3 regions of the Paenibacillus sp. MER 99-2 genome follow, and region 2 is predicted to be linked to each of the others. Evidence: riboswitches for the same ligand, from Rfam matches in the RefSeq annotation. Region 2 holds a riboswitch; each other region holds the start of a gene.
The links. A riboswitch is a leader RNA that binds a small molecule or an ion and turns the genes downstream of it on or off. The one in region 2 is predicted to bind cyclic di-AMP.

Region 1 (3,266 bases), on a different contig from region 2:
GGGTACACGCCAAAAATGATTCGTCCGCCTTACGGGGACATTAATGAAAAACAACTCCAGTGGGCTCAAAAGCAGCAGTATAGCATTGTGAACTGGAACGTGGATTCACTCGATTGGAAAGGTCTTTCCAAAGACAAAGTGAAGCAGAACATCTTATCCGCGGTTAAACCCGGGTCAATCATTCTTCAACATGCAGGTGGTGGAGTAGGCTCTAATCTGCAAGGTACAATTGATGCGTTACCAGAAATCATTGAGGAACTGCGAAGTCGAGGGTATAGTCTTGTAACATTGGACGAAATGTTAAACATCTCGAAGAGTAAGTGAATTAAGTATTAACGTTTTGCAAGATCACTTCGATAATGAACTTTCGGTAAACACAAATGATGAATAACTGCATCTGCATCGTCTGATCCAAGGTTTAACTAAAAAAGGGCGTCCTCTACTCACATCAGACTGTGAATGGAAGACACCCTTTTTGATTACGCCTAGATTACTGGTACATATGTTATTTTAAAATGTAAAGCTCTACATCCTGAAAACCAAATGTGCTCACGGATTGTTTACTACCAGGAATGAAAATATCAACGCGTTTGCCTTTGATCGCACCACCTGTATCTCGCGCCGTAGCTACAAACGCTTGTTTCGGCAGTCCTGGGTGTGTGTGACCTGTCACAAGAACTTTCGTTCCCAGCGGGATCACACTTGGATCTACAGCGATTGTACCCAGCTCAAGCGGATTACCGAAGTAGTCCACTGCACCCCATTTGCCATTCTCCGATGGATCTGCTGAATAGGCAGTTGCCTTCATTTCAATCGTTTTACTGTAATCAAAAGTTTTGCCCCATGCTTCGACCACTTTGCTGTCTGCATTGACGTCCAGACTCGCTGTGGTGATCGTTTTAGCCTCTGCTTTGGCTGCTGGAGCGGCTGCCGCTGAGACGGTGTTGGCTTGTCCAGGTACAGTAATTTTTAGCCCACCATAGATGTTATAAGGTGAAATATTCGCATTTGCTTTAATGAGTGCTTCCATACCTACACCATACTGTTTGGATAAGGTATAGAAAGTATCCCCCTCTTTGGCCACATGAACAGAGTCAGCGTAAGCTGGAACGGCCTGAATGAGCATAGCTGCTGTCAGCAATGCTGTTGCTGCTTTTGCAATACGTTTCTTGTTAAACATGGTCTTCCTCCCTCATTATGCCTGCGAGGTTAGTTGTCGGATTCGGATGGAGGAAACCACCCTATAGGTTCAATCACATGCACTTTATCGTTATGTACGCCCTAATTCACCCCAAGCAGTACGTGATCATCAATCGTCGTATCTGCATCGTTACATCCCCCGCACTTCCTCCTCAGAAGTTTCGGCAGGAACAATATATCACAATATTGTAACCTAAAGTTGTAGTAAATCTTACCAGTACGTTTGCATTATCGAGATTTTGGTTAATAAAAGGAGCTTTTTCCGTACCTTTATTAGCTTATTTCTAACGAATAAATGACAAAAAAGTTACCTTTCATTTCATAAATCTTCTCGCTTATGACTCCCAAAAGAACAAATAAAACAGCCCTGTCAACGATGATGTCGACAAGGCCATTTTGTACTTTTAGTTTAAAAGGTGGTTCAAAAAGTCCGCTTTTGATTACGAAGGATGCCCTGAGGCATCTCAACGTCGAATATGGAATTCAGCCGAAATGTCCGTTGCTCACGTAGTTTTTCCTACGTTCCGCAACTCCATTTCTACCTTTATACCTTCGCAGCTTAGAACATGGTCTTATAACACTTTGGCAAGAAAATCACGTGTACGTGCATTTTTAGGTGCACCAAACACTTCATCAGGTGTTCCTTGCTCGATAATCACGCCGCCATCCATAAACAAAATCCGGTCTCCTACTTCACGAGCGAAGCCCATCTCATGTGTTACAATGACCATCGTCATCCCATTCTCTGCTAAACGTTTCATGACATCAAGCACCTCTCCAACCATCTCTGGATCGAGTGCTGAAGTTGGCTCGTCAAATAACATTACGTGTGGCTGCATCGCGAGTGCTCTCGCAATCGCAATACGTTGTTTTTGTCCACCGGACAACTGGTTAGGGTAAGCATCTTTTTTGTCAGACAACCCAACCGTTTTAAGCAAACCTGCGGCAATCTGATCTGCTTCCTGCACAGATTGTTTCTTTACTTTGATTGGAGCAATCGTGATGTTTTGCTGGATCGTTTTGTGAGGAAATAAGTTGAAATGCTGAAACACCATCCCCATCTTCTCACGCGTAGCATTGATGTTATGCTTCGGTTCTGTAATTGAGACACCTTCGAATAGGATCTCGCCTGACGTCGGCTGCTCAAGCAGGTTCAGACAACGCAAAAACGTACTTTTACCCGAACCTGACGGTCCGATGACAACGACAACCTCGCCTTTGCCAATGGTTACATCTATGCCCTTTAACACTTCATTTTTTCCATAGGATTTATATAATTGACTAACGTCGATCACTTGCATTCAACTTCCTTTCCAGTCGTCCCAGCAGCTTGGACAATATGAAGGTCATTACAAAATAAATGGCTGCTGCAATAAGGAATGGATTCATTCCTTGGTACGTAATATTTTTGACCACACTTGCCTGATACATAATGTCGACCATACCAATCACTGAGATAATGGAGGACTCTTTAATAATCGTTACGAACTCATTACCAATTGCAGGCAAGACAGCCTTGAACGCTTGTGGCAATATAATGTAGCGCATCGCTGCACCTCTACCCATTCCAAGTGAACGAGCAGCTTCTAATTGACCACGATCCACACCTTGAACACCTGCACGGAATATCTCCGCAAGGTAAGCACCACTATTAATGGAAAGTGTAATTACACCGGCTTGTAGCGCTGAGAAGTTAATTCCAAAGGTTAAAGACAATCCATAGTAGATGATCATCAATTGCACCAGCATTGGCGTACCGCGAATAAGTTCAACATACGCTGTACCGATCCAACGCAGAATAGCCATATCATGCATCCGGAACATACAGATAATCAAACCGATGATTACCCCGAATAATACACCGAGTGCAGATAACAAGAGGGTGTAACCTATACCTGTAGCGTAGAAGCTTTTGTATTCCCAGAATACTTGGAAAATATTTTTGGTATCTTTACCCGCCATCAATTGGCTTGCTTCCGTTACCATTTCTTCAATTCTATTTTCGCTCTTAAGACGTTCCAACGTGCTATTTACCGCATTCAGCAATTCTGTATTGCCTTTGCGAA
Region 2 (3,266 bases):
ATTTACGCAGCTGTTGGGTGGCATCCGGTGGATGCAATCACGATGCAAGAAGGTGACTTGGAATGGATTGCATCTTTATGCAAGCATGAAAAAGTCGTGGCGATTGGCGAGATTGGTTTAGATTATCATTGGGATACGTCACCAAAGGATGTACAGCAGCGTGTGCTTCGACAGCAGATTGGACTAGCTCGTGAGTTGAACATGCCCATCGTCATTCATAATCGGGATGCACATGAGGACATTGTAAAAATTTTGCGAGAAGAAAAGGCTGGAGACGTTGGCGGAGTAATGCACTCCTTCTCAGGTAGCTGGGAAACCGCGAAACTATGTCTTGATCTAGGATTTCACCTCTCATTCGGAGGGCCAATTACGTTCAAAAATGCGAAGCAACCCAAAGAGGTACTGGAGAAGGTTCCGATGGATCGATTTTTCCTTGAAACAGATGCTCCTTATCTGACTCCACATCCATTTCGTGGTAAACGAAATGAGACAGCGCATGTACGTCTGGTTGCAGAAGCAGCTGCGGAAATTAAAGGCATTTCGCTAGAGGAAATTGCCGCAATAACCACCAAAAATGCCATGGAACGATTTGGTATTCGTTAAAAAATGGAGCAAATGGGATGAAAAAGTGAGCTAGACGGAGGTAATTTGCTTTTTGATCCAAATAAATCAAGAATATTACAATATTTTAACCAAATATTTAGAAAAACGTACTTGAACAACGCTTTACAACATGCATCGAAACAGGATATCATCTTTTCAGTGAATTGTTGTGCGGAAAATTGGACAGATGTTCGGGGGATGAACAAAGGGACACTTTCCGATGAACAACATTACTTTCATGAATCAATCTCGCTGAGTCTCCGTTATCGGAGAGCGGGGGAACCAATAGGGCTTAAACATCGGTGAATATAGCCGGTGCGCATCGTTCGCTGACCTAAAAGCAGCGGAATGATCTGCGAAGCCACTATTTGATTTCTTCTTTGGGTCTCGGGGTGAATTCAAGGGCGTCCGCCATGAGCGGGTGACCGGAGATAGGGCGGCTCTCTTTCGCCCGAACCCGACAGCTAACCTCGCAAGCGGAAAAAGAGAGGCAACCTCGTGCATGAATTTCCGATATTCAAAATCATTCGGAAGCCACGAAAGAGTCCTCTTACACTCTTTCTTTGGCTTTTTTTGTTTTTGAATAAAAGAAATACTGTCATCATACGGTAAGTATTCAGGAGGATGACATCATGTTGCGAAGATTGATTCATGGTGCAGAACCGGCTAGGTTGGTCTAACCCGTGTTCTGTAGAAAATCAGGTATAGTCGCGTCAAAGACATCATGCATTACTCTAGACGGCGAGGCTATGAAGGAGGACGGAGAAGTGGGCACATTCCAAACAGAAGAGACCCATGAGTCACGATCATCCAGTAAGTCTTTCGCGTTACGGTGGAAGCATGAGAACATGCGTCAAATGGCATTGATCGCGATATTCTCAATTGCGCTTACAATCATGATCTTGTTAGTCGTTTATGGTCAGGCCGGGAAACAAATTTCGCTGGTTATCGATGGCAAAGCTCAGGCGGTAGAGACTCGTACAGGAATGCTTCAAGAATTGTTAGAGGAGCAGTCAATCACAGTCAGCCCTCACGATCAGGTATCCATGCCCTTGAATGGGGCGATTGCAGATGGAGACCGCATCGTTATTGAGCGGGCCGTTCCAGTAAATATTACGGCAGACGGAGACACCAAGACTCTGTATACAACCGATGCATCGGTAGAAGAGGTAATTCAAAAGTCGGGTATTGAAATTGCAAGCGATGATAAAGTTTACCCTGCACTTGGAACTTCAATCAAAGAGGATATGAAAATCCGTGTAGTGCGTGTAACAAAGCGTACAGTTGATGTGGAGCAGCCCATCGCATTCAAAGTCATCAAAACGGCTGACCCTAGCTTGTACAAAGGTGACAACCGCGTCATCGTGAGTGGTAAAGAAGGTACACTCGTACAACATATTGAGAAAGTGTTCCAAGATGGAGAATTAGTCTCCAAGAAAATGGTAGGCAAGTCGGTATCGACCAATCGCGTAGATAAGGTCATCGCTGTCGGAACCAAAGCTAAACCTGCACCTGTCGTGAAGGAGCCTGAGATCCAGACGGTATCGGCTAGCACTTCGAAGACAAAAACAGCAACAAAAACGGCATCATCGAACTCGGATAAATCTTCTGCCTCGGGCAGCAAAGTTATTACCGTTTCAGGTACTTCTTTTAAGTATTCTAAAGTCCTCAAAAATGTGTCTATGACGGCATATTCTTCTGAAGAGCCTGGCATTGGCACCAAAACAGCCTCCGGTACTCGGGTAACAGAAGGTCGCACTATTGCGGTGGATCCGAAAGTCATTCCCATCGGATGGTGGGTATACATTGAAGGTCTTGGCTTCCGTCGTGCCGAAGATACGGGCGGAGCTATTAAAGGTAATAAGATTGACGTATATTATGACAGTGTGAAGCATGCCATTAACTTCGGACGTAAAAAAGGTAAAACGGTCTATGTGATCGGTCCGGTGAAGCCGGAAGCAAACTAAAATCGTTTTACTTTGAAATGGGAATGCTATAAAATATAAGGCATGAATGATTCATGCGGAATATGCGGCGGGAGGGTCTGAATTCAGTCTCGCCCGCCGTTTGCCAGAGAAGAGGGATATTCCTCTTCTTTTTGCGTTAGAAAGGAAGAATTGGAACATGATAAAAGAAGTGATCGTGGTTGAAGGACGTGACGATACGGTGGCGATAAGGCGCGCCGTTCAGGCGGATACCATTGAAACAGGCGGCTCAGCCATTAATCAGCGGATTCTAAAGCGCATTGCACTTGCTCAGGAGCGAAGAGGTGTCATTGTCCTGACCGATCCAGATCATGCTGGCGAGCGGATACGGAAAATTATTGCCAATAAGGTACCAGGTTGTAAGCACGCCTTCATTCCTGAGGCTGACGCAACGCGCAAAGGAGATATCGGGGTCGAGAACGCTTCGCCAGAAGCTATTCGCCATGCCTTAGCACGTGTGCATACGTCCTATGAAGGAGCACCGAGTCTGATTGATTGGGAGGATCTGATCGCTGCTGGACTCATTGTGCATCCCCAGGCTGCCGCACGTCGCATGGAGATGGGGAATATACTCGGCATCGGATATTGTAACGGGAAGCAGTTTCACAAGCGGCTAAGTGTGTTTCAGATCACCCGAGAAGAATTCTCTGCCGCATTATCGCAAATCGAATGTGAAGG
Region 3 (3,266 bases), on a different contig from region 2:
TGACACAGGTTGCCGAGATTGCAGATGCTTACCATCTGCTCACACCTCTGCTTGGCACCACTGTTGCAAGTGTTCTCTTCGGCGTTGCCCTGTTGGCATCTGGTCAGAACTCGACACTTACCGGTACTCTCGCTGGACAGATTGTTATGGAAGGGTTCCTTAACATTCGAATCCCTGCATGGTTGCGACGTCTGGTCACTCGCCTGATTGCAATCATTCCTGCCGTCATTGTTACCGCTATTGCAGGAGAGCACGGAACAGAGGAACTGTTGATCCTAAGCCAAGTTGTACTTTCCTTACAGCTTCCTTTTGCGGTTATTCCGCTGGTCATGTTTACGAGTGACAAGAAGAGTATGGGTGCATTCGCGAACAAACTTTGGTTAAAAATCACGTCATGGATCATCGCTGCAGTCATCGTTGTCCTGAATGTGTACCTCATTATTCAGACCATAGCACTGTTCTAATGTAAATAAAGAGCCGACTCATGCAAGTGAAATGTTCACTTGAAATGGGTCGGCTCTTATTTATCCTTTTCCAGAACTATATGCTCCAGTAGGGTCATCAGCAACGAAGAGTATTTTGGAGTATATATCTCCTAATCTTGATCTGGTAAAAGTAAAGGAAGAAGCTGCTCTAGATTATCAATTGTCCAATCCGGGTGATCCTGATCTTCAAGCTCAGGCTGGAACCGTCCATACCCCTGTAAAATGCGTATCGTTAGCATTCCAAGCTTCTTCGCCGGAACGATGTCATTATCAATGCGATCTCCGATCATAACCGCTTCCTCAGGCCTGCACCCTGCCTGCTTCAATGCCACCGCATACAGTTCACGATCAGGCTTGGACACTCCTTCTTCAGCCGAGCAGGCAAGCACATTCACATACTTACGCAATCCATAACGCTCTAACCGTTCCTCCGTGCCCGGACTCTGATTAGCAATGATGCCAATGCGATAATACCGTGACAGTGATTTGAGCACTGAACCTGCGCACGCATAGGGCTGCTCAAGCTCTTTGCGAAACTTCAATTTAGCCTGAATCTGCTCTCTATGCTGTTCATCGCTAATCAACGTGCGTATCGCCACTTTCATTGGCCACGCCTCATAGTTTCGGTAACAGGTGACAAATATCTCCCGCACAGTCTCGATCTGCACCGGATATCCAAGCGCACAGGCTTCTCTCACAAACTGACCGATAATATCGTCTACAGGCTCCCATTCGTCTACTAGCGTATCTCCTACATCGAAGAACAACCATCTTAACCCACGTACATCCGGCACATCTATTCCTCCTTGTCAGCTACGGGAAACTCTTGCTGCATCCCCTGAACAATAAAAAAAGAAGACCCACTTCATGCATGAGTCTCCTCAAAATTCCGTTTACCATTTGTTCATAAGTTTAATGATCTAATATTTCAATTATATCAGGCACCTAACAAGGGAGCAATTATCGGTTGCAACATCAACCGTTAAGTAGGAAACCCACTTCTCCATTTAATGAATAGACAATCCGATCGGCACCCATGCCTCGATAAATTCCTTTTGGATGGCTCTGTTCAGTAATCACACACAGTGACTTAGATGTCCACGAACGACAGATCTGCAAATAACGACAGGTCAAGTTCAGACTATTCTCGAAAATAAAAACATTACCTACACTGCTCTGAGGTAAAAACCATTTTTCAGCCGCAGCTGTATTCATGCGAATGACATGCTCTACCCCGAATTTCCGGAGTTTCCTTTCTTCCCCTGCACTGTTGGTCAGAACGGCAAACGGCATTTTTTTGTACATCAACAGTTTGATAAATTTACGCCCCGCTTCATTCGGAGCAGTCACTAGAATCATCTCATTATCCATCATTCGTTCCTCCCTTGGCGTGAAAAGACAACAAAAAAGAAGCGTGGGGGACCAAGGCCTCCCGGACGCTTCTTAAAGAATCCATGGCAAAAACACCATGAACCAGCGTACGGCTTGTTGCCTCTCCCTTTAACGCTTACGAGGTTAGCTGACGGATTCGGGCGCGAGAGTCGCCCTATTTCCGGCTGTTACCGGAAAATTCACCCCATGGATCCATACTGCCCTAGAACAGCGCATCCTTTTGGTTCCCCCGTTTTCCACCCATGAATGAATGGAAACTCAGCGATTAAAACATCGTTCTTACATCATGACTGATTAGATCGATATTATCGTTTGTTTCGTTTTTTCATGTACAATAGAAATTAAATTAGAAATTACGATATGAATCATACACCGAGGTCATGTTGATGTAAAGTGTACACAGATCACCGAATCGACGGATTTATGCCGTTTCAACCCAATGATATCGCTTACAACATATGTTTGCTTCATCCATCTCCTTGAAACTCTCTAATTCTCGTGATCACAGAAATCACCTACCTATTCGGCCCTATGGAGAGCGATTCAAGCTCCTAAATGCACCAGAACTATAATTATCCAATATTAGTTTTGCATTATTTAATTGTAACCAATATAATAGGTATATACGAAAAAGGAATCATTTATTTTGATACTGGAGGCGATTTTCATGACCGTTTATGAATACAAAGTTAATACCCTTCGAGGCCAAGAACAAGAAATGTCTCAATACCGGAACAAAGTGCTGCTTATTGTGAATACTGCTAGTAAGTGTGGATTGACACCACAATTCGAAGGACTGCAAGAGCTGTACAATAAATTCAAAGACCGCAATTTTGAAGTCCTCGGATTCCCGAGCAATCAGTTTGCACAGGAAAAGGGTTCATCCGATGATATTGCTGAGTTCTGCCAAATGAACTATGGTGTAAGCTTTCCTATGTTCGAGAAGATCGATGTCAACGGGTCAAACGCTCACCCCCTATTCCAACATCTCACCAAAGAAGCTCCAGGCCTACTCGGCTCCAAAGCAATCAAATGGAATTTCACTAAATTCCTCGTGGATCAGGAAGGACGTGTCGTGAAGCGTTACGCACCCAAAACCACCCCTGATCAGATTGAAGCTGACATCGAGAAATTATTGAAATAAATTGAACAACCAACTGCCACCTAACCGGAGACCCCAGCGCTAAGCAGGAATTTTCCAGTTGGTGGCTTTTTTTTGCACTCAAGAGCTTATTTTGACATAAGAACTTATGATAGACATTAGAGTGTTCTGTTGAGAGGAGTGATGTGGTATGAAAAACGCACTTATCGATTTACAACCTGTGACTATTGAGAATTGGTATGCATGTACTCAGCTTAAAGTTAAGCCAGAACAGCTTGCTCTATTTC

Region 1: linked by a shared signal. The riboswitch ahead of M3636_RS05895 (3D domain-containing protein) and the one ahead of M3636_RS27700 (resuscitation-promoting factor) in region 2 are both predicted to bind cyclic di-AMP.
Region 3: linked by a shared signal. The riboswitch ahead of M3636_RS11180 (hypothetical protein) and the one ahead of M3636_RS27700 (resuscitation-promoting factor) in region 2 are both predicted to bind cyclic di-AMP.

What each region holds. Positions count from the first base shown of each region.
Region 1 is NZ_JAMAUZ010000001.1:1,295,923-1,299,188, reverse strand. Features, by position in the region: gene M3636_RS05900 (polysaccharide deacetylase family protein) at 1-324, shown strand, start outside; gene M3636_RS05895 (3D domain-containing protein) at 506-1,180, opposite strand; cyclic di-AMP (ydaO/yuaA leader) riboswitch at 1,183-1,377, opposite strand; gene M3636_RS05890 (amino acid ABC transporter ATP-binding protein) at 1,773-2,495, opposite strand; gene M3636_RS05885 (ABC transporter substrate-binding protein/permease) at 2,482-3,266, opposite strand, start outside.
Region 2 is NZ_JAMAUZ010000013.1:51,358-54,623, reverse strand. Features, by position in the region: gene M3636_RS27705 (TatD family hydrolase) at 1-603, shown strand, start outside; cyclic di-AMP (ydaO/yuaA leader) riboswitch at 844-1,098, shown strand; gene M3636_RS27700 (resuscitation-promoting factor) at 1,371-2,570, shown strand; gene rnmV (ribonuclease M5) at 2,728-3,266, shown strand, end outside.
Region 3 is NZ_JAMAUZ010000002.1:85,488-88,753, reverse strand. Features, by position in the region: gene M3636_RS11190 (Nramp family divalent metal transporter) at 1-464, shown strand, start outside; gene M3636_RS11185 (HAD family hydrolase) at 596-1,279, opposite strand; gene M3636_RS11180 (hypothetical protein) at 1,461-1,859, opposite strand; cyclic di-AMP (ydaO/yuaA leader) riboswitch at 1,975-2,151, opposite strand; gene M3636_RS11175 (glutathione peroxidase) at 2,545-3,021, shown strand; gene M3636_RS11170 (hypothetical protein) at 3,170-3,266, shown strand, end outside.